One region of the Pseudorhizobium banfieldiae genome, then DNA from elsewhere that is predicted to be linked to it. Evidence: predicted binding sites of a transcription regulator. Region 1 holds the regulator's gene; each other region holds the start of a gene.

Region 1 (5,578 bases):
TCCAGCATGTCTTTTTCCAGCGAACCATCGCTGAGGAGCTGCACCTGACGCTCCAGAGCCTGCCGCTTGTCTGTCAGTCGCTGGAGTTCCGCCAGCCGATCGAGCCGCTGCCGCTCGAAGTTTTCGGTAGCAATGAGCCCGAGCTCGCCGTTGACCGAATGATAGCCGAAATAGGAAAGGAAGGCGACGGTTATGAGCGGGAGCACGAATCGACCGAGTTTTCTTTCCTTATGGTGCTTGGTCCACATGCCCCGCCACATCCTCGAAACGCATTACGATGCGTCAAATTCGCAGAACTTGCTTAAGCAATCGTTGACCGCCCAAAACGCAGAAAGCCCGGCGAACCGGGCTTTCCTTGCGAATTCAATGTTTGCCTGATGAATCAGGCCTTGAGAATGGACCTGCCGGCATAGACTGCCTGCGGGCCCAGCATTTCTTCGATACGGATCAGCTGGTTGTACTTGGCAAGCCGGTCCGAACGCGAGAGCGATCCGGTCTTGATCTGCCCGCAATTGGTAGCGACCGCCAGATCGGCGATGGTCGAATCCTCTGTCTCGCCCGAGCGGTGCGACATGACCGCGGTATAGGCGGCCTTGTGTGCGGTCTCGACGGCATCCAGCGTCTCGGTCAGCGAGCCGATCTGATTGACCTTGACGAGGATGGAGTTGGCGACACCCATCTTGATGCCGTCGCGCAGGCGGGCGGAGTTCGTGACAAAAAGATCGTCGCCAACGAGCTGGCACTTGGAGCCGACGAGATCGGTGAGCGACTTCCAGCCATCCCAGTCGTCCTCGGCCATGCCGTCCTCGATGGAGATGATCGGATATTTTCCGGCGAGTTCCGCCAGGTATTCGGCCATGGCACCGGGTTCCAACGTGCGGCCCTCGCCTTCCATGGCGTACTTGCCGTCCTTGAAGAATTCGGTCGAGGCGCAATCCAGTGCGAGGCAGACATCGTCACCGGGCTTGTAGCCGGCCTTTTCCACCGAGCGCATGATGAAATCGAGGGCTTCCGGTGCGCTCTTCAGGCCCGGGGCAAAGCCACCCTCGTCGCCGACATTGGTGTTGTGGCCCTGGGCCGCGAGTTCCTTCTTCAGGACGTGGAACACTTCCGCACCGATACGAACCGCGTCACGAAGGCTCTCCGCGCCGACCGGCATGATCATGAATTCCTGGAAGTCGATCGGATTGTCGGCATGAGCGCCGCCGTTGATGATGTTCATCATCGGTACCGGCAGGACATGTGCGCCGGCGCCGCCGACATAGCGGTAGAGCGGCAGGCCGGAGGAATCGGCCGCTGCCTTGGCAACGGCGAGCGAGACACCCAGTATGGCATTGGCGCCGAGGCGCGACTTGTTGGGCGTGCCATCGAGGGCGATCAAAGTCTTGTCGATGTGGATCTGGCTTTCGGCATCGAAGCCGCCGATGGCATCGAAAATCTCGGTATTGACCGCCTCGACCGCCTTCTCAACGCCCTTGCCGCCATAGCGCTTGCCGCCATCGCGCAGTTCCACCGCCTCGTGGGCGCCGGTGGAAGCGCCCGAGGGGACAGCCGCGCGGCCCATGCTGCCATCCTCCAGGTAGACATCGACCTCCACGGTCGGATTGCCGCGGCTGTCGAGGATTTCGCGTGCGATGATATCGGTAATGGCGGTCATGATCTCTCCCTGAGGTAAACCCAATGCCCTGCGGTTATCGACAATGTCTCTTAATCGATGACAGGCGAATTACAATCCGGCTCCCGCTGCGGCGCCTAGGCAGCCTTGGCGACGGCATCGAAGGCCAGAAGCTTTTCCAGGAGCCGTCGCATGTCTTTCAGATGAACCATGTTCGGGCCATCGGAGGGCGCATTGTCCGGGTCCTCGTGCGTCTCGATGAAGAGGCCGGCGACGCCGACCGCCACTGCCGCGCGCGCCAGCGTCTCGACGAATTCGCGCTGGCCACCGGATGAACCGCCCTGCCCGCCGGGCTGCTGCACGGAATGGGTGGCATCGAAGACGACCGGCGACCCCATGGCGGCCATGATCGGCAGCGAGCGCATGTCCGAGACCAGCGTATTGTAGCCGAAGGAGGCGCCACGCTCGCAGAGAAGCACGTTCGGATTGCCGCTTGCGGTGAACTTGGCCTGGACGTTCTTCATGTCCCAGGGCGCCAGGAACTGGCCCTTCTTGACGTTGATGGCGCGACCGGTCTTTGCGGCGGCGATCAGCAGATCGGTCTGGCGGCAAAGGAAGGCCGGTATCTGCAGGATATCGACTATCGGCGCGACGAGCGCGCAATGCTCCTCGGTATGAACGTCGGTGAGCACCGGGAATCCGAACTCCTTCTTCAGGTCCGCGAATATCTCCATGGCCTTGTCCAGGCCGATGCCACGCTTGCCCGACAAAGATGTCCGGTTCGCCTTGTCAAAGGAGGACTTGTAGACGAGGCCGATCCCGAGCTCGGCGCAGAGTTCCTTGAGCCTTCCGGCGATCATGAAGGCGTGGTCACGGCTCTCCATCTGGCAGGGGCCCGCTATCAGTGCGATGCGGCTCGACTGGGAGAACAGCACCCGGCCTTCGCCGTCACCCACGACAACTTCGGGATTGGGCTTCATGTCCATGGCGGCACTCCTTTTCAAGCGGCATCTGCTCCGTCGCGTGGACCCGGCTGCGGCGGACGCGATGTCCATAACAGCAACCACCGCCTCTGTCACGGAGCCAAGGCATAAGCGCGCCGACGCAGCTGGAACTTTAGCCTTGCGGAACACACCCGGAACATATATGGTCTGTTCCGTATTTGTTTCATCGTCAGGGAACCCGGATGCTCACGCGCAAACAGCAGGAACTGCTTCTTTTCATTCACGAGAGGATGAAGGAGTCGGGCGTGCCTCCGTCCTTCGACGAGATGAAGGATGCGCTCGATCTGGCGTCGAAGTCGGGCATTCACCGGCTGATCACGGCGCTCGAGGAGCGTGGCTTCATCCGCCGGCTGCCCAATCGGGCGCGAGCACTCGAGGTCATCAAGCTGCCGGAAGCCTACAGCACCAGCCTGCAGCCGCGCCGCGGCTTCTCGCCGAGCGTCATCGAGGGCAGCCTTGGCAAGCAGAAGCCGGCACCGCCCCCCTCGCCGATCGCCGCAAGCAACGAGAACGCAAGCACGAGCGTGCCGGTCATGGGACGCATCGCGGCGGGCGTGCCGATCTCGGCAATCCAGAACAATACGCATGATATTGCGGTGCCTGTCGAAATGCTTGGCGCCGGCGAGCACTATGCACTGGAGGTCAAGGGCGACTCGATGATTGAGGCGGGGATCCTGGATGGCGATACGGTCATCATCCGCAACGGCCAGACAGCCAGCCCCGGGGACATTGTCGTGGCCCTCGTCGATGAAGAGGAGGCAACGCTGAAGCGGTTCCGCCGCCGCGGCGCCTCGATCGCGCTGGAGGCTGCCAACCCGGCCTATGAGACTCGCATCCTTCCCGCCGATCGGGTGAAGGTTCAGGGAAAGCTCGTCGGCCTCATCCGCCGCTACCACTGATCATTCGAAGCAACGGTTCGGGAAGGGTTTCGTCGAAGCGGTCGGTGCGCCAGTCATAGAAGCGGTGGCTGGTCCACGGACGGCGGGTACCGGCACTGGCCGCGTTGATCCGCCACAGGGACGGGTCGGGACTGCCATTCAAGTAGATTTCGATCGCGCCAGTCTTTCTCAGGCTTGCGCCGTTCAACAGCACGGCACCCGAGCGACATTCGTCGAACCGCGCGCGAGGGGCGACAACCAGCGCCGCCAGATCGCAGGCGCTTCCCGCAAGTCGCGGATCCTCAACCACGGCAATACTGACTCCGCCCTCACGGGCCACCGCCACGCACCACAGCTTGGGCAGGCAATGGAACCGGCCCGCATCAGCTGCGGCGAGAGCGAGCGTTGACGACATCTCCGAACGGATCCGGTCACGCTGCTCGTCCGTCAGCGCGGCTTTCACAGAAGGATGGCCTGCCGCCGCAATGCCGAGGTCACTTGCCGGAGACATGACCGGAGGGACGGGCTCGGGAAGCAGCAGAGCGCGCTGCCACTGGTCGAAGACAAACGCCGGCGAGCGCGTGCGGTTGGTGGCAACGCCATCGTTCCACAGTGCCACCAGCGCGCCGTCGTCGGAGATCAGAATATCAGGTTGGGGCAGTCGGTTCGCCTGCGAGCTCAGCGCGAAGGCGAGCGCCATGATCGGTACGCCGACCAGCCGAAGCCGGGTGCGCAACAGGGCGAGGATCAGGAACCCGATCGAGGCGATCGACAGGAACCAGGGGTGCTGCCGGCCGGTGCCGACGTCTCCACCCCAGCTGGCCACGTGCTTTGCGACCGCGATGACCGCCTCCAGCCCCAGACCCATCAGTTTCAGGAGGGGCGCGTCGAGCCCGAGCGGCATCAGCAACATGCCAAGCAGGCCGGCCGGCATGACCACGAACGAGATGATCGGCATGACGGCGAGGTTGGCCGCCAGGCCATAGCCGGCAAGCCGGTGAAAGTGCTCCATCGAATAGATCGCCGTCGACAATCCGCCGATCAGCGAAGTTGCAAAAATCCCCGCCATCCAGTGCCAGCCGGTCAGCACCGGCGCGAGCCTGCCCCGGGCGAAGATCGATGGTTCCGGATCCTCCCCTGCGCCGCGCCGGCTCCAATAGGCATAACCCGCGACCAGCGCGGCCGTCGCCGCGAATGACATCTGGAAGCTCGGCCCCATGATCTCGGAGGGGGCCATTGCCAGCATGATGAGGGCCGCCAATGCGATATTGCGAAGGCTGATTGCGGCGCGGTCGAACCATACGGCGATGAGCATCACCGCCATCATCAAGTAGGCTCGCTCTGCAGAGACCGCAAAGCCGGAGACGAGATAGTAGGCAGTGGCCATGAGCAGCGCCCCGGTGGCGGCGATCTTCTTCACCGGCCACGCCTGGGCGAAGCCGGTGAAGAGGCAGAGGCAACTGCGCAGTCCGACGAAGAAGATACCGGCCGCAAGCGCCATGTTGAGCCCGGAGATCGCCACGATATGGGCAAGGCCGGAGATGCGCAGGGCCTCCGTCGTTTCTCGGGAGATCGCACGTCTCTCATCGGTGACAATGGCTGCTGCGAACGCACCCGCGTCCCCTGGTACTACGCTGCGTATCCGGTCGGCGATCATGCTGCGCAGGGAGAAGATCCATCTCTCGAGGGCCCGGCCCCAGTCCAGCGCTGCGGCCTGCGAAGGGACTGCCGCCTGTGGCGCACCGTAGAAGAAGCCAATCGCCCCGATGCCATCATGAAAGGAGCGGAAGGCAAAATCATTCAGGCCGGGCAGCGCAGGCCCGGAAGGCGGAGACAGACGGGCGCGCCCCCGGATGGCATCGCCTGCCTCGAATGGCCGGTGCTTGCCGCGGGCGAGAAGAACCACGTCGCTCGGCGGTCGCCTGAGGGTCGGCTGCTCCGTTTGCTGAACACGAATGAAGTAGCGCCACCTGCCTTCACCCGCCGGCTCGCGTCGATGCACCTCGCCTGCAACGGTCGTGGTAACGGGGGAGTCGAGGATCACGGTGGCATGCCGCCAGGTCTCGAACTGCGCAAGGGCC
Region 2 (5,578 bases), 280 kb from region 1:
CTGAAGTTCATCTTTGTTTCCGGCTATGCAGAGGATGCCTTCGCGCGCAACCTGCCGGCCGATGCGAAATTCGGCTTCCTGCCGAAGCCCTTCTCGCTGAAACAGCTGGCGGTCGCGGTGCGCGAAATGCTGGATAGCTGACGCCGACGGATCGTCGTCGCTCCAAGGCCCGCCTCAGCCGCGGCGGGCCACCAAGATCCCGACGAGCACGATCAGTCCGCCAACCGCCTGCAGCGGCGAGACGCTCTCCGTCAGGATCCACCATGCGAGGATCGCGGCAACGACGGGCTGCAGCAGGAGCGTCAGCGAGGAGAACGCGGCGGGAAGGTAGGCGAGCGCGTAGGTGATGAGCACCTGCCCACCGGCGTGGCTGACGAAGGCCAAGCCCACAAGGATGGTCCAGCCATAGAGGCTGGAAGGCAGGATGTTTCCTTCGAAATAGAGGGCGAACGGAAGGATCGACAGTGCGGCCGACGCCGAGCTCCAGATCATGATCCTGTTGGTCGCGAACCGGCTCCGCAGCCGGCCGATCGCCAGGATGTAGCAGGCGTAGAAGACCGCCGCGAGCGCCGCGACAGCGTCACCCGCAAGCTGGCCATCGGCCAGTGCCGCCGGGCCGCCCTTCAACGTGACGACCCCCGCGATTGCCAGGCCGAGGCCCAGCAGGAAAATTCTCGTGACGGTGGTCCTGAACAGAAGCCAGCCGATCAGCGTGACGAAGACTGGCGCGAGGTTGGCGAGAAGCGTCGCATTGGCGACCGATGTCATGTGGAGCGCGAGGTGCCAGGCGACGAGGTCCACCGCAAGCGCCAGTCCCGGCAGGATGAGCAGGAAGTAGTCCCGCCGTTCGAGGGTCGGCATTTCTGGCCTGCTGGGGCTGACCATGCTCCAGAGGAAAAGCGGTAGGAGCGCCAGCGCGAGCCGCCAGAAACCGGTGGAGACCGGCCCGACTTCAGACAGGCGGACGAAGATGGGCGATGCCCCAATCGCGATACCTCCGAGAACGAGGCAGGCAAGCGCGGTACGTTGCGCGGGCGCAGAAACGCCGGTCGAAATGGCGGACACGTTAGCTCTCCGATCGGGCTGGGATCAGGCCTTCATGGCCAGTGCGATCTCCGCGGCAAGACGTGCATTGTTCTCGACCAGCGCAATGTTGGTCTTCAGGCTGCGGCCGGACGTCTGGTGGAAGATGTGGTCGAGCAGGAAAGGTGTGACAGCCTTGGCCGAGACGGCCTGTTCGTCGGCAGCCGTAAGCGCGGCCTGGATGAACGTCTCCATCTCCTCGCGCGGGATCTCGTCGGCATAGGGCACCGGGTTTGCGACCAGCATGCCGCCCTCGATGCCCAGGGCCGTGCGCGCTGCCTGGAAGGCCGCGACCTGCTGGGGCGCGTCCAGACGAAGCGGGCTCGGGTAACCGGAGGCTCGGGACCAGAAAGCGGGGAAGTCGTCAGAGCCGTATGTCACGACGGGTACGCCCCGGGTCTCCAGAACCTCGAGCGTCTTGGGAATGTCGAGGATCGCCTTGGCGCCGGCGCAGACGACAATAACGGGTGTCTTCGCCAATTCCTCGAGATCTGCCGAAATGTCGAAGCTCTCCTCCGCGCCACGATGAACGCCGCCGATCCCGCCGGTTGCGAAGACATCGATACCAGCGAGTGAAGCTGCAATCATGGTGGCGGCGACCGTGGTGGCTCCGGTGCGACCGAGCGCCACTGCAAACGCCAGATCGGCGCGTGAGAGCTTCAGCGCGTCCCTTGCCTGGGCAAGATCCTGCAGTTCGCTGTCCTCCAGCCCGACATGCAGGATGCCGTGGATTACCGCTATCGTGGCCGGTACGGCGCCAGCCTGCCGGATGATCGTCTCGACACTACGTGCCATGTCCAGATTGCCGGGATAGGGCATTCCATGGGTTATGATGGTGGATTCCAGCGCGACGAGCGGGCGGCCAGCCCGCCTGGCAGCAGCGACCTCCTCGGAATAGACGATAGGAAGAGTGGGATCGGCGGACGCGTTCATGTCTTTCTCCGGCAAGATCTCAGGAGTAGGCGGTTGATGCTGCTATCTCTGCGGCCTTGCGCTCCAGAAGGTTGCGATCGAGTTCCGGAGGGGCGGCATAGGGTGAGGCCAAGGCAATCTGCGAGGCAGCGATCCCACGAACAAGGGCTCGTGGCAAGCTCTCGCCGGCAAGAAGCGCATCGAGCACACCTGCGGCGAGCGCATCCCCAGCGCCGGTAACATCCACGATCTGGCTTGCGGGGGGTGGCTTGATCATCAAAGTCGTTTGGCTGTCGAAGGCAGCAACATCCTCGCCACGATTCGTGACCACCCCACCGGAAAGCCCGAGCGGACGGAGAAGGTCTGCCCACTGATCCGGAGAGGCTGCCGCGCCGGCAAGCGCCGCAGCCTCCGCCGAATTCATAAACAGCCACGCAATGTCGGGAAGAACCTTTCGGAAGCGGATCACCTTCGCTGGTGAGATCGCGATGCCCGCCAAAGCTATTCCCCTTGCGCTCGCTTCCGCACCGAGCGCGGACAGCGTCTCAGCGGGCAGATTGGCGTCGCAGACGATCAGATCGGCGCGTGCCATTGCCTCCCGGACCGACCTTGCACGAAGCCGCCGCGGCGTGAAGAGCCGATAGAGCTCCATGTCCGCAAGGGCGATGACGAGATTGCCGTCCTGCTCGAGGATCGCGGTATAGCTGGGGGTGGCGCGGTCGAGGAAGACGAAGGGCCGGTCGTCGATACCCGCCAACGATGCCTCCTCGGCAACCCGTTGACCCGCTGCATCGCCACCGCGCGGGGCGATGAGCTCCACCGCATGCCCGAGCCGTGCAAGATTTCGCGCGACATTGAACGCGCCGCCTCCCACGTCCTCCCGCCACGTCCCCGGGTTACTGGCACCAGCCACTGTGTCGGCGGCGATGCGGCCGCGACGATCGAGGTGTGCTCCTCCGAGAACCAGGATCCGTTTCTTCATGGCCAAAGGCCCCGAAAAATGCTGCAAACGATTCGAGGGATGCAGGTCTCGGCCCGTCCGGCCACCCGGGAATACATCCCGTCTGCAGCAGGCGGAACAGGAGGCGAACGATTTTCGAAAAACGCCCAAATGCCAATCACATGGCAGGCTCTTGCGCCATGAGAACAAAACGTGTACATGATCGACATCAGCTGCTTCGTTGCCTGCGCGGCGTCAATAACCTAAAGGTGGATCAGATGGCACAAAATTCTTTGCGGCTTGTAGAGGACAAAACAGTGGATAAGAGCAAGGCGCTGGACGCGGCACTGTCGCAGATCGAACGATCCTTCGGCAAGGGATCGATCATGAAGCTTGGCGCGAAGGAGAATGTGGTGGAGACCGAGACGGTTTCCACTGGCTCCCTCAGCCTCGACATCGCGCTCGGCATCGGCGGACTGCCCAAGGGCCGCATCGTCGAAATCTATGGACCGGAAAGCTCGGGCAAGACGACGCTTGCCTTGCAGACGATAGCCGAGGCTCAGAAGAAAGGTGGCATCTGCGCATTCGTGGATGCCGAGCACGCTCTTGATCCGATCTACGCGCGCAAGCTCGGCGTAGACCTTGAGAACCTGCTGATCTCCCAGCCTGATACCGGCGAGCAGGCACTTGAAATCACCGATACGCTGGTTCGGTCCGGGGCGATCGACGTGCTGGTGGTCGACTCTGTCGCCGCATTGACGCCAAGGGCCGAGATTGAAGGCGAGATGGGTGACAGCCTGCCCGGCCTGCAGGCTCGACTGATGAGCCAGGCGCTGCGCAAGCTGACCGCCTCTATCTCACGCTCGAACTGCATGGTCATCTTCATCAACCAGATCCGCATGAAGATCGGCGTCATGTTCGGTTCGCCGGAAACCACTACGGGCGGCAATGCGCTGAAGTTCTATGCCTCCGTCCGCCTCGACATCCGCCGGATCGGTTCCGTCAAGGAGCGTGAGGAAGTGGTCGGCAACCAGACGCGCGTGAAGGTCGTCAAGAACAAGATGGCGCCTCCCTTCAAGCAGGTCGAGTTCGACATCATGTACGGCGAGGGTGTTTCCAAGACCGGCGAGTTGGTGGATCTTGGAGTCAAGGCTGGCATCGTCGAGAAGTCGGGTGCCTGGTTCTCGTACAACAGCCAGCGACTGGGGCAGGGGCGTGAGAACGCCAAGACCTTCCTCAAGGACAATCCGGAGCTTGCCCGTGAGATCGAGCTGGCACTTCGCCAGAACGCCGGGCTGATCGCCGACCGCTTCCTGGAGAATGGCGGCCCGGACGCTCAGGAGGGCGACGGAGAGGACCTGTAGGTCTCTCAGTTCAACCTTTTCATTTCACCGGCTGCGTGTCTGCAAAGATGCGCGGCCGGTTCTGCGTTTGGCTGGACAGTCTCCGGTGCGGGCGATAAAAGCCACTGGTTTTCAAATGACGGATCCGCATCCGGCGGAACAAAGGGCGTAGCATGAGCGGCGTGAATGACATCCGGTCGACCTTCCTCGACTATTTCAAGAAGAACGGCCACGAGATCGTGTCGTCCAGCCCGCTGGTGCCGCGCAATGACCCGACGCTGATGTTCACCAATGCCGGCATGGTGCAGTTCAAGAACGTCTTCACCGGCCTGGAAAGCCGCCCATACTCGACGGCCACGACCTCGCAGAAATGCGTCCGCGCCGGCGGCAAGCACAACGATCTGGACAATGTCGGCTATACCGCCCGCCACCTGACCTTCTTCGAGATGCTTGGCAACTTCTCCTTCGGCGACTACTTCAAGGAGCGCGCGATCGAGCTAGCCTGGAAGCTGGTTACGGAAGGCTTCGACCTCCCGAAGCACCGCTTGCTGGTCACGGTCTACTCGGAGGATGAAGAGGCTGCGACCCTCTGGAAGAAGATCGCTGGCTTCTCCGACGACAAGATCATTCGCATCCCGACTTCGGACAATTTCTGGCAGATGGGCGATACCGGTCCCTGCGGTCCCTGTTCCGAGATCTTCATCGACCAGGGCGAGCATGTCTGGGGCGGCCCGCCCGGTTCGCCGGAAGAGGATGGCGACCGCTTCCTCGAGTTCTGGAACCTGGTCTTCATGCAGTTCGACCAGACGGCGCCGGGCGAACGGACGCCGCTGCCCAAGCCGTCGATTGATACCGGCATGGGGCTGGAGCGCATGGCCTGCGTGCTGCAAGGCGTCGGAAGCGTGTTCGAGACGGACCTCTTCCGGAACCTGATTTCCGCCACGGAGGATGTCGTCGGCGCCAAGGCCGAGGGTGACCAGGCGGCAAGCTTCCGGGTCATCGCAGACCATCTTCGTTCGTCTGCCTTCCTGATTGCCGACGGGGTACTGCCGTCGAACGAAGGCCGCGGCTACGTACTGCGCCGCATCATGCGCCGTGCCATGCGCCACATGCAACTGCTCGGTGCGCGTGAGCCCCTAATGTACCGCCTGTTGCCGACGCTGGTTCAGGAGATGGGCCGCGCCTATCCGGAGCTCGTTCGCGCCGAGGCGCTGACGTCCGAAACTTTGAAGCTCGAAGAAACCCGTTTCCGGAAGACGCTCGACCGCGGCCTGACGCTGCTTTCGGATGCCACGCAGGA
Region 3 (5,578 bases), 1.0 Mb from region 1:
TCGCTGCTCATGTCGATCAATGCGGTGAAGGGCGTCGAGATCGGCGACGGCTTTGCGACCGCCGAGCTTTCCGGCGAGGAGAATGCCGACGAGATGCGGAGGGGCAATGACGGCAAGCCGCTGTTTCTCTCTAACCATGCAGGGGGCATTCTGGGCGGGATTTCCAGCGGCCAGCCGGTGGTGGCGCGCTTCGCCATCAAGCCGACTTCCTCCATACTCACGGAACGGCAGTCGATCGATGCCGACGGAAACAATGTCGATGTCCGCACCAAGGGCCGGCATGATCCATGCGTCGGCATCCGCGCCGTGCCGATCGGCGAGGCCATGGTAGCCTGCGCCATCGCCGACCATTACCTCCGCGACCGGGCGCAGACCGGGCGGCAGCGATAAGGACCTTCTCCATGGCCTATGACCAGAAGCGCGTCGTTGACGCTATTCGTGCCTTCGAAGCCGGCGAAATCGTCGTCGTGACGGATGACGACGACCGCGAGAACGAAGGCGACCTGATCGTCGCCGCCGTCCACTGCACGGCGGAGAAAATGGCCTTCATCGTTCGCCACACATCCGGCATCGTCTGCGCGCCCATGCCGCGCGAGGAAGCCAAGCGCCTCAACCTCAATGCCATGGTGGCGGAAAACGACAGCGCGCATACCACCGCCTTCACCGTAACGGTCGACTTCAAGCACGGCACCACGACCGGGATTTCGGCCGAAGACCGGGCGCTGACGGTCCGCAACCTCGCCAACCCCAACGTTGGCCCTTCGGACTTCGTCCGCCCCGGCCATATATTCCCGCTGGTCGCGCGCGAAGGCGGCGTGTTGATGCGGTCCGGTCATACGGAAGCTGCCGTCGATCTCTGCAAGCTCGCGGGCCTGCCGCCGATTGGCGTCATCTGCGAGCTCGTCAATGACGACGGCACCGTGACGCGTGGCGCCCAGGTCGCGGCCTTCGCCGAAAAGCACGGCCTGAAGCAAGTCTCCGTGGCCGACCTGATCGCGTACCGGCAGCGCAAGGAAACGCTGATCGAGTTGCAGTCGAGCTTCGATGTGGAGACCCGTTTCGGAAAGGCGAAGGGCCATGCCTATTCCCTGCCCTGGGACCCGATGCAGCACGTCGCGATCGTCTTCGGGGACATACGCGACGGGGTGGACATCCCGGTCCGGCTGCATCTGGAGAATGTGGCAGCCGATGTCTTCGGCGCCCAGCGTGCCGTTGATACCTACATGGAGAGGATCGCCACCGAGGGCCGCGGGGTGATCATCTATCTGCGCGAAGGTTCCGTCGGCGTCGGCCAGAAGGATCACGGGCGCAAGTATCGCCACGATCAGGAAGCGCATGAGCAGGCCCAGGCGCGCGAGAGCGAATGGCTGGAAATCGGCCTCGGCGCGCAGATCCTCAAGGACCTCGGCATTACATCCATCAAGCTTCTGACCCGCAGCGAGCGGCACTATGTCGGGCTGGAGGGTTTCGGCATCCGGATCGCTGAGACGGTGATCTGCTAAGGCTGGCATCGGCCGCCACAGTCGTGGCGGCTAGCCGCTGATCGGCCCCTCGACGGTCGGGGACGCGTCCCCGCTCCAGACCAGCCTGTAGACATCCCCCTGGCGGACGGATTGAACCGCAGCCGGTCGAAGCACTGCGAAACATGTGCCGCCGGAATGGCGGACGGACGGGTAGATGATCCCGTTCAGCCCTTGTGCCCGAGCCTGGGCGGCAAGCGCATTGCCTTCGGGATAGCCGATCGCCTTGTCCGGGTGGAGCGCCGGGTGGCTGGGTAGCGGCCTCAGGTCGAGGAAGTCGCCGGAGAGGCTGCAGAACATTTCAGCATACTCGACCGTCGCTTCGAAATGACCGGTCCGGCCAAGGAACTCGGTCATGTGGAAGGTTATCTCGGCGAGGCACGTCTCGACCTCGAGTGCCGCATACCAGGCACCGCGATTTTCCCCGTTAAAGCGATTAGGCTCGCGAGGCTTCGCATAGGCGAAACTCGCATTGATGAAGTGCGCATGAGGCACGTCGTAGACGAGTTCATTCGCGTCGAGGCCGGAAATGCCGGTCGTCTCGGCCACGCTACGGCTGCTGGTGGCACCTTCGATTTCGGCCAATTGCGCGAGTTCGTCGGCATCGTCGATTAGGGACGTCAGCACCGACTCCCTCAGCCTTGCTGTGGTGACCAGCCGAACAGTCCTCGAATAGGCCGTGGTGATGACCGGTACGTCATCCGTCACCGGTCACAGTCCCCCACGCACTGCGTCGATGTAGCGCCGAACGTCCAGCATGAGCGGGATACCGCCTTCGATCATCGCGGCAACCGGCGTCTGGCCATTGAACAGCGGCCCCGAGTTTGGGAGAGAAGGCCAGCGGTCGGCCATGCGGTCGGCAAACAGCAGATGCAGGCCCTTGTAGATGCCGGTCAGGACAGAGATGCGCGTCATCTGATCCTGGCTCAGCGTCCTGCGCTCGCTTCCCGGCTTCAGCCGATCCCAAGTGCTCACTGACACGCCGAGAAGAGCAGCCGCCTGCGCTCCTGTGAGATCCCATTCCTCCACAAGACGTACGAAAGCCTTGAGCGCGGTGGCAGACAGCCGGACCCGATCCTCTTCCGATGCGAATGTCTGGCGTCGGCGGGTGCTCTGCGGTGAGACAAGTTCCAATGCGGTTGCCATGCGCTCGCTCTCTCATTCAGATGATGGCTCCTATATACATCATTTGATGTAGACTATCCAATGTTTTTCCTCAGGGCTGCCAACCCGCCAAGTAGTTGACGCGCTCCACGCCGGCGAAACGCGCAACGCGGAACAGCTCTGCATCCAGCTTTTCCAGCCTGCCGTTCGAGGCGCGAACGCCTGGCTCAAGCCAGAGACGCCTGACATCCAGAGATCCCGCCTTGCGATCCGCCTTCATGTCGATGCGGCCGATCATCCGGTCGCCCTCGATCAGCGGAAAGACGTAGTAGCCGTATTGGCGCTTCGGCTCGGGCACGAATATCTCGATCCGGTAGCTGAAGTTGAACAGCCGTTCGGCCCTGTTGCGGTCGCGCAGCAGGGGGTCGAACGGACTGAGGACGCGGATGCGCCCCGGAGGCTCGGAAATACTATCCAGCGAAGTGGGAAAATCCTGGAAAGCATGGGCCGCCCGCGGCCTGCTGCCATTGGCGCTCTCGATCACCACCTCCGTCAACTCGTCGCGATGGGCGTCGACCCAATCCTTTGCCTCCTGCGGCGTGACGAGGGCCCAGAACGCGGCGATCTCGCCGGACGTCGCAAATCCCAGCCGCTTGAGCGCGCTGCGGCAGGCCCAATCGACGAATTCCTCGTGGCTGACCTCCGGTTCGTGATGATGCGCCGGTAGCACCCTTTCCGTGAGGTCATAAACCTTCTGGAAATTCACCCGTCCCGCGATCGCTAGCTTCCCCGTGTGCCAGTAGTATTCGAGCGCCGTCTTGTTGGGATGCCAGTTCCACCATCCGCCGGACTTGTGCTCATCCGCCTTCATCTCCCGGGCCATGATAGGGCCAGCCTCGACGATTCGCCGGTAGGTCTCTTCGAAAGCGCTGTCGTAACCCTCTCCCTGCCATTTTCTCCAGCGCTCCCCGATCACCGCTTCGCGGCGTGCAAAACGATGCTTCCAATAACGGAAATAGGCGGACGGAATGACGGAGGCATCATGCGTCCAGTGCTCGAACAGTTCGCCATCATTCTCCAGCAGATGCTGCAGGTGCTCGCGCCGATAGGTCTGGTTGCGCGAGAACAGGATCATGTGATGGGCGCGTTCGACGGTCGCGATACTATCGATCTGCACGAAGCCGAGCTTGTCGATCAGGCTCGACAGTCCGGCCTTGTCGAGGCTGCGGGAGGGGGGCAGGGAGAGGCCCTGCCGCTCAAGAAAGATTCGCCGCGCCTGCTCGTTCGGGATGAGAATCGCCATGTCGGCAACATTAGGACGATCATCGGCGCACTTCAATGTTCACCTTATGTTTTGCATTCCCCTGCCCCGGCATCCGGTCTATAGGGAGCCCTCGACAGTCGAGAGGACGCAAGTTGGACGTCAGATTTCTCCAGGCGGCGGCGAGCTTCGACGGCCACGTGGCAGTGCGACCGATCTCGGTTTCCCTGACCGAAAGGCGAATCGGGATCATCGGCCTCAATGGTTCCGGCAAGACCACCTTTGCCAGGATGATCAATGGTCTCGTGCAGCCGAGCCAGGGAAGCGTGTCCATCAACGGTTTGAACACCGCGCAAGATGGCGAAAGCGTGCGCAGCCAGGTCGGCTTCATCTTCCAGAACCCCCAGAACCAGATCATCCTGCCGATCCTGCGAGAGGACATCGAACTCGGACTTCGGGCCAAAAAGCTGATGCGCGCCGAGGTGAAAGCAAAGGTCGACGGCGTGCTTTCCCGCTTCGGCATAAAGCATCTGGCAGACCGGCGGGTGCACGAACTTTCCGGCGGCGAGCTTCAGCTTGCGGCGCTCGCATCGGTCCTGGTGACCGAGCCGGCGCTGGTGATCCTAGACGAACCGACCAACCAGCTCGACCTGCGCAATCGCCTCCTCGTTCAGAAAACGATCGACCGGCTGGAGGAGGATGTGCTCGTCATCAGCCATGATCTGGAACTCGTCGAAACATTCGATCGCGTCCTGCTCTTCCACGAAGGCCAGATACTGATGGACGGGCTGCCGGCGAACGCGATCCGGCGCTACCGCGAGATCGCTGGGGCATGAATTCCCTCTACGTCCAGGGCAGAAGCCCGCTCCATCGACTTGCCGCAGCGCCAAAACTTCTCCTCGTGCTCGTGGTGAGCTTGGCCGTCTTCCTCACGCGCTCGCCGCTCATCCTCGGAGCGTCGGCGCTCGCTGGGTTTGTCCTTTATGCCTCCACCGGCATCGGCGTCAGAACCGGCTGGATCCGCCTGCGACCAATCCTGCTGACGATCGTCGTGGTGGCGCTGGCGACGGTCCTTCTGGGTTCGGTTGAAGAGGGCGTTGTCGCGCTGCTGCGGCTCACCACACTGATGCTGGTTGCCGCCGCTGTCACCGCGACAACGCCGGTGGGTGCCTTCATCGACGTGGTCAGCCGGGCGGCGCGGCCGCTGGAGCGGCTTGGCCTCGTGCGTGCAGATGACATCGGGCTTGCAGTCGGCCTCGTCATCCGCTTCGTACCGGAGGTCCTGTCTCGCTATGACCTCCTGAAGCAGGCGCATCGAGCTCGCGGGCTGAAGCTGCGCCCAACCACAGTCCTTGCGCCGCTCACGATCCAAACCCTGAAGGCCGCGGATGAGATCGCTGCCGCCATTGACGCTCGCGGCATCCGCGGGCACAAGCACTCCACCGATTCCTAGGAGTTTTCATATGAGCAGTCGCGATCTCGTTCTCGCAGCCCTCTTCGCCGCCATCATCGTGGCGCTTGGCCTCTTGCCGCCAATCATGCTCGGCTTCATCCCAGTGCCGATCACCGCCCAATCCATGGGCGTGATGCTTGCTGGCGTAATCCTGGGGGCGCGTCGCGGCACCATCGCCGTGCTGCTGGTCCTTCTGCTTGCCGCGATCGGTTTGCCGGTGCTTTCGGGTGGACGCGGTGG
Region 4 (5,578 bases), 180 kb from region 1:
CACCTTGATATAGCCCAGGCCGACATTGAAGAGCGCCTGCAACTTGTCACGCACGGAGGGAACGGCCGAGAAGAACTCGACACCTTCCTCGACCGTCATGTCCAGCACATCGGCGATCGACTTGCCCTTGAAATGCACGTCGAGCGTCTCACGGTTGTAGCGCTTGCCGTGGCAGACGTCGCAGGTGACATAGACGTCGGGGAGGAAGTGCATCTCGATCTTGATGACGCCGTCGCCTTGGCAGGCCTCACAACGGCCGCCCTTGACGTTGAAGGAAAAGCGGCCGGGCGCATAGCCCCGCGCCTTCGCCTCGGGGAGGCCTGCAAACCAGTCACGGATCGGGGTGAAGGCGCCGGTATAGGTGGCCGGGTTGGAGCGCGGCGTCCGTCCGATCGGCGACTGGTCGATATCGATCACCTTGTCGATGTGTTCGAAACCGTCGATCCTGTCATGCTCGGCCGGAATCTCTCGCGCACCCATGACCCGCCGTGCGGCGGCCTTGTAGAGCGTCTCGATCAGGAAGGTGGACTTGCCGCCGCCCGAAACGCCGGTTACCGCCGTGAAAACACCGAGCGGCACAGATGCGGTGACATTCCTCAGATTGTTGCCGCGGGCGCCGACGACCTTGATCTCCTTGCCCTTCTTCGGCTTGCGACGTTCCGCGGGCACCGCGACACCGAGTTCGCCGGAAAGATACTTGCCGGTAATCGATTTCGGGTTTGCCATGACCTGCGCGGGCGTGCCTTCCGCGACCACTTCACCGCCGTGAATGCCTGCGGCAGGACCGATATCGACGACATAATCGGCGGTAAGGATCGCGTCCTCGTCATGCTCGACGACAATCACGGTATTGCCGATGTCCCGCAGGTGCTTCAGCGTGTCGAGCAATCGCGCATTGTCCCGTTGGTGAAGGCCGATCGACGGTTCGTCCAACACGTAGAGCACCCCTGTCAGTCCGGAACCGATCTGCGAGGCAAGCCGGATGCGCTGGCTTTCTCCGCCGGACAGAGTGCCTGAATTTCGGGAAAGGCTGAGATAGTCGAGGCCCACGTCATTGAGGAAGCGTAGCCGCTCGCGGATCTCCTTGAGGATGCGGACCGCAATCTCGTTCTGCTTGGTGTTCAGGTGCTGCGGCAGTTCCTCGAACCAGTCCCGGGCCACCTTGATGGACATGTCTGTCACCTGACCGATGTGCAGCGCGTTGACCTTAACGGCCAGTGCCTCCGGTTTCAGACGGAAGCCGTTGCAGGCGGGGCAGGGCGCGGCCGACATGTAGCGCTCTATCTCCTCGCGCGCCCATGCGCTGTCGGTTTCCTTCCAGCGACGTTCGAGGTTGGGAACGATCCCTTCGAATGTCTTCGTTGTCTTGTAGGACCGGGCGCCGTCCGCATAATGGAACTCGACCTTCTCTTCGGTCCCCTGGAGGATGGCGGCTTGCGCCTGCTCGGAGAGTTCCGACCAGCGGCTGGACAGCTTGAAGCCATAGACCTTCCCAAGCCCCTCCAGAGTCTGATTGTAATAAGGTGAAGTCGACTTGGCCCATGGGGCTATAGCGCCGTCGCGCAGCGTGCGGTTCGGCTCCGGCACGATCAACGCCGCGTCGATCTTCTGCTGGAAGCCGAGCCCGTCACAAGTGGGGCAGGCACCGAAAGGATTGTTGAAGGAGAACAGTCGCGGTTCGATCTCCGGGATCGTAAAGCCGGAAACGGGGCAGGCGAATTTCTCCGAAAAGAGCATGCGTTCATGCGTTTCGTTCAGCGACTTGTTCACCGAGCCGCCCGCGGCCGTTTCCTGCGGCGGGAGCGGCTTGTCGGCAAACTCCGCGACTGCCAGACCGTCGGCAAGCTTCAGCGAGGTCTCGAGGCTGTCGGCCAGTCGCGCACCGATGTCCGAACGCACAACGAGGCGATCCACCACCACGTCGATGTCATGCTTGTATTTCTTGTCGAGCGCCGGCACATCGGCGATCTCGTAGAACTCGCCATCCACCTTCACCCGCTGGAAGCCCTTTTTCATCAGGTCGGCGAGTTCCTTCTTGTACTCGCCCTTTCGACCGCGGATCATCGGCGCCAGGATGTAGAGACGGGTTCCCTCCTCGAAGGCGAGGACCCTGTCCACCATCTGGCTGACCGTCTGGCTCTCGATCGGCAGGCCGGTTGCCGGCGAATAGGGAACGCCGACGCGCGCAAACAGCAGGCGCATGTAGTCGTAGATTTCGGTGACCGTGCCGACCGTCGAGCGCGGATTGCGGGATGTCGTCTTCTGCTCGATCGAAATGGCCGGGGAAAGCCCGTCGATCTGGTCCACGTCCGGCTTCTGCATCATCTCCAGGAACTGGCGCGCATAGGCCGAAAGGCTTTCGACATAGCGCCGCTGCCCCTCGGCGTAGATCGTGTCGAAGGCGAGGGAGGATTTGCCTGAGCCGGAGAGCCCGGTCATGACGATCAACGAGTTGCGCGGCAAGTCGAGATCGATACCCTTCAGGTTATGCTCACGCGCACCACGGATGGAGATCGTCTTAAGTTCGCTCATTAGTCTGCTCGGTGGGGAAGGATCGATGCCCTTATGTAGTGAATGAAGTGGCGGTGTGAAGGCAGAAACTCCAACAGACCGCGTCAAATGCGAGTCGCTTGACTCGATCATAGAGAATTAATAGAACAAAAAAAGAACAAAAATCGACTGTGGATGAGCGGCAGAGGGAGGCCAATCCCGGCGGCAGATGGTCTAAGCTACCGTCCTCTCGGAAATTGGCTGCACGACAGGCAGCGAACAAGGTGAAGAACTATGGCTGGAAGCGTCAACAAGGTAATCCTGATCGGTAATGTCGGCGCCGATCCCGAAATTCGGCGCACGCAGGACGGCCGTCCGATCGCCAACCTGCGCATTGCCACCTCGGAAAGCTGGCGTGACCGCAACAGCGGCGAACGCAAGGAGAAGACCGAATGGCACAATGTCGTCGTCTTCAACGAGGGCCTGTGCAAGGTCGTCGAGCAGTATGTGAAGAAGGGCGCCAAGCTCTATATCGAGGGCGCGCTGCAGACCCGCAAGTGGCAGGACCAGAACGGCAATGACCGCTATTCGACGGAGGTCGTTCTGCAGGGCTTCAACTCGACGCTGACCATGCTGGACGGGCGCGGCGAAGGTGGCGGGCAGGGCAGCTATGGCGGCGGCGGCGGTGGTGGCCGTGTCAGTGGCGGCAGCGACTACGGCGGCGGCAACTTCGGCGACGACTACGACCGGCCAGCCGGAGGCGGAAGCCGTGGCGGCCAAGGTGGCGGACAGGGTGGCGGAGGCGGCTTCTCCCGCGATCTGGACGACGACATCCCGTTCTGATCTACGTTCGGTCGCTTTGTAAGCAACCGATCTGAAAAGCTCAGACGGTGTTGAACGCCGACTTCACCCCGTCCACCACGAACTGGACGGACAGTGCCGCGAGGATAACTCCGAGAAGGCGGGTCAGGATGGCCCGCCCCGTTACTCCCAGGAAGCGGTCCAGCCGTTCGGCGATCAGCAGGGCCGCCAGTACCACGCCCATCGTGAGTGCCAGAACGCCGATCAGCAGAAGGCGGTCCCATGGGCCTGCCAGGGTGCCGGCGAGAAGTACCGTCGCGGAAATGGCTCCCGGCCCAGCGATCAGCGGAAGCGCCAGCGGAAACACCGCAATGTTATGGAGGTGGTCGACCGTGATTGCCGCCTGCGACGTCTTTTCCTTGCGCTCCTGCCGGCGCTCGAAGACCATCTCGAAAGAGATCCAGAACAGCAGAAGTCCGCCGGCGATGCGGAAGGCGCCCATGGATATTCCGAGGGAGCCCAGCAGGCTCGCGCCGAAGAGCGCGAAGACGGCAAGTATGCCTAAAGCTATCAGCGAGCCGCGCACAGCGACGTGACGGCGCTGTTCACGGCTCATGCCGACCGTCAGCCCCAGGAAAACCGGCGCAAGCCCGGGCGGGTCGAGTGTGACGAGCAGGGTGGTGAAGGCATTGACCAATATGTCTGCAGTCGCCATCTCTCCTCCAGCGCGTTTGCCGATCCTTGCGGACCCCCTCCGACCTTGTTAGGACGGCGTGACCTTCAAGGGAAGGGTGACCTGGCCATTGTCTGGTGCGCCGCGGTACGCCGGCTTTCTCGCCAGGGCTCGAAACCTGTTCACAACCGGTGTCGAACTTGGCGCATGAAGCCGCTTTCCGCTATAGAAACACAACTGATTCCGAACAAAGATCGTGATCCGATTTGACTGAGCAAAGCACCCCCGGCGGCGGAAAGCTGCCACCCGGCATCGAACCCATTTCCATCATGGAAGAGATGCAGCGGTCCTATCTCGATTACGCCATGAGCGTCATCGTCAGCCGCGCGCTCCCGGATGTTCGTGACGGATTGAAGCCGGTCCATCGCCGCATCCTTTTCTCCATGAGCGAGATGGGCATCGACTGGAACAAGAAATATGTGAAGTCTGCCCGCGTCACCGGTGATGTGATGGGTAAATACCATCCTCATGGCGATTCTGCGATCTACGACGCCCTGGCACGTATGGCGCAGGACTGGTCGCTCCGCCTGCCGCTGATCGACGGCCAAGGCAACTTCGGCTCGATCGACGGCGATCCGCCGGCGGCTCAGCGCTACACGGAATGCCGCCTGGCGAAGGCTGCACATTCGCTTCTTGACGACCTCGACAAGGAGACGGTCAACTTTCGCGACAACTATGATGGGACGATGTCCGAACCGGTCGTGGTACCGGCACGCTTCCCGAACCTCCTCGTCAATGGCGCAGGTGGCATCGCAGTCGGCATGGCGACGAATATTCCGCCGCACAATCTTGCCGAGGTGATCGATGCCTGCATCGCCTTGATCGACAATCCGGCCATCGAACTGCCGGAACTGATGCAGATCATTCCGGGGCCCGACTTTCCGACCGGCGCATTGATCCTGGGCAGGGCAGGGATCAAGTCCGCCTATGAGACCGGGCGCGGCTCCGTCATCATGCGCGGCCGGGCGCATATCGAGCCGATGCGGGGGGACCGCGAACAGATCATCATCACCGAGGTTCCCTATCAGGTGAACAAGGCGACGATGATCGAGAAGATGGCCGAGCTCGTGCGCGACAAGCGCATCGAAGGCATTTCCGATCTTCGCGACGAATCCGACCGTCAGGGCTATCGCGTCGTCATCGAGCTCAAGCGCGATGCGAATGCCGAAGTCATCCTCAACCAGCTCTACCGTTACACGCCGCTACAAACGTCATTCGGCTGCAACATGGTTGCCCTGAACGGTGGCAAGCCCGAGCAGCTGACGCTGATCGACATGCTGAAGGCATTTGTTTCCTTCCGCGAAGAGGTCGTCAGCCGGCGCACGAAGTACCTCCTGCGCAAGGCCCGGGAACGCGCACATGTGTTGGTCGGCCTGGCGATCGCCGTCGCGAATATCGACGAGGTCATCAACCTGATCCGTCGCGCGCCGGACCCGGCAACCGCGCGTGAGCAGCTGATGACGCGCCGCTGGCCGGCCCATGATGTCGATGCGCTGATCCGGCTGATCGACGATCCGCGCCACCGCATCAATGAGGACGGCACCTACAACCTGT

Evidence for each region. Region 1 encodes LexA, which represses DNA repair genes until DNA is damaged. Its sites were predicted from a motif close to TGTTCNNNNTGTGTTCNG; they were not measured.
Region 2: the regulator LexA is predicted to act here: its motif matches at 3,138-3,155, upstream of recA (recombinase RecA).
Region 3: the regulator LexA is predicted to act here: its motif matches at 3,964-3,981, upstream of NT26_RS02405 (energy-coupling factor ABC transporter ATP-binding protein).
Region 4: the regulator LexA is predicted to act here: its motif matches at 2,654-2,671, upstream of uvrA (excinuclease ABC subunit UvrA).

What each region holds. Positions count from the first base shown of each region.
Region 1 is NZ_FO082820.1:1,554,679-1,560,256, reverse strand. Features, by position in the region: gene NT26_RS07740 (FtsB family cell division protein) at 1-248, opposite strand, end outside; gene eno (phosphopyruvate hydratase) at 383-1,657, opposite strand; gene kdsA (3-deoxy-8-phosphooctulonate synthase) at 1,753-2,595, opposite strand; gene lexA (transcriptional repressor LexA) at 2,802-3,518, shown strand; gene NT26_RS07720 (ComEC/Rec2 family competence protein) at 3,499-5,578, opposite strand, start outside.
Region 2 is NZ_FO082820.1:1,831,617-1,837,194, reverse strand. Features, by position in the region: gene cckA (cell cycle histidine kinase CckA) at 1-141, shown strand, start outside; gene NT26_RS09085 (DMT family transporter) at 175-1,065, opposite strand; gene NT26_RS09080 (pseudouridine-5'-phosphate glycosidase) at 1,090-2,016, opposite strand; gene NT26_RS09075 (carbohydrate kinase family protein) at 2,036-2,977, opposite strand; gene recA (recombinase RecA) at 3,214-4,299, shown strand; gene alaS (alanine--tRNA ligase) at 4,452-5,578, shown strand, end outside.
Region 3 is NZ_FO082820.1:515,471-521,048, reverse strand. Features, by position in the region: gene aroC (chorismate synthase) at 1-390, shown strand, start outside; gene ribB (3,4-dihydroxy-2-butanone-4-phosphate synthase) at 402-1,502, shown strand; gene NT26_RS02420 (RES family NAD+ phosphorylase) at 1,533-2,228, opposite strand; gene NT26_RS02415 (antitoxin Xre-like helix-turn-helix domain-containing protein) at 2,232-2,666, opposite strand; gene NT26_RS02410 (winged helix-turn-helix domain-containing protein) at 2,737-3,927, opposite strand; gene NT26_RS02405 (energy-coupling factor ABC transporter ATP-binding protein) at 4,041-4,721, shown strand; gene NT26_RS02400 (energy-coupling factor transporter transmembrane component T family protein) at 4,718-5,338, shown strand; gene NT26_RS02395 (biotin transporter BioY) at 5,349-5,578, shown strand, end outside.
Region 4 is NZ_FO082820.1:1,736,856-1,742,433, reverse strand. Features, by position in the region: gene uvrA (excinuclease ABC subunit UvrA) at 1-2,532, opposite strand, end outside; gene NT26_RS08640 (single-stranded DNA-binding protein) at 2,785-3,333, shown strand; gene NT26_RS08635 (MarC family protein) at 3,374-4,006, opposite strand; gene gyrA (DNA gyrase subunit A) at 4,231-5,578, shown strand, end outside.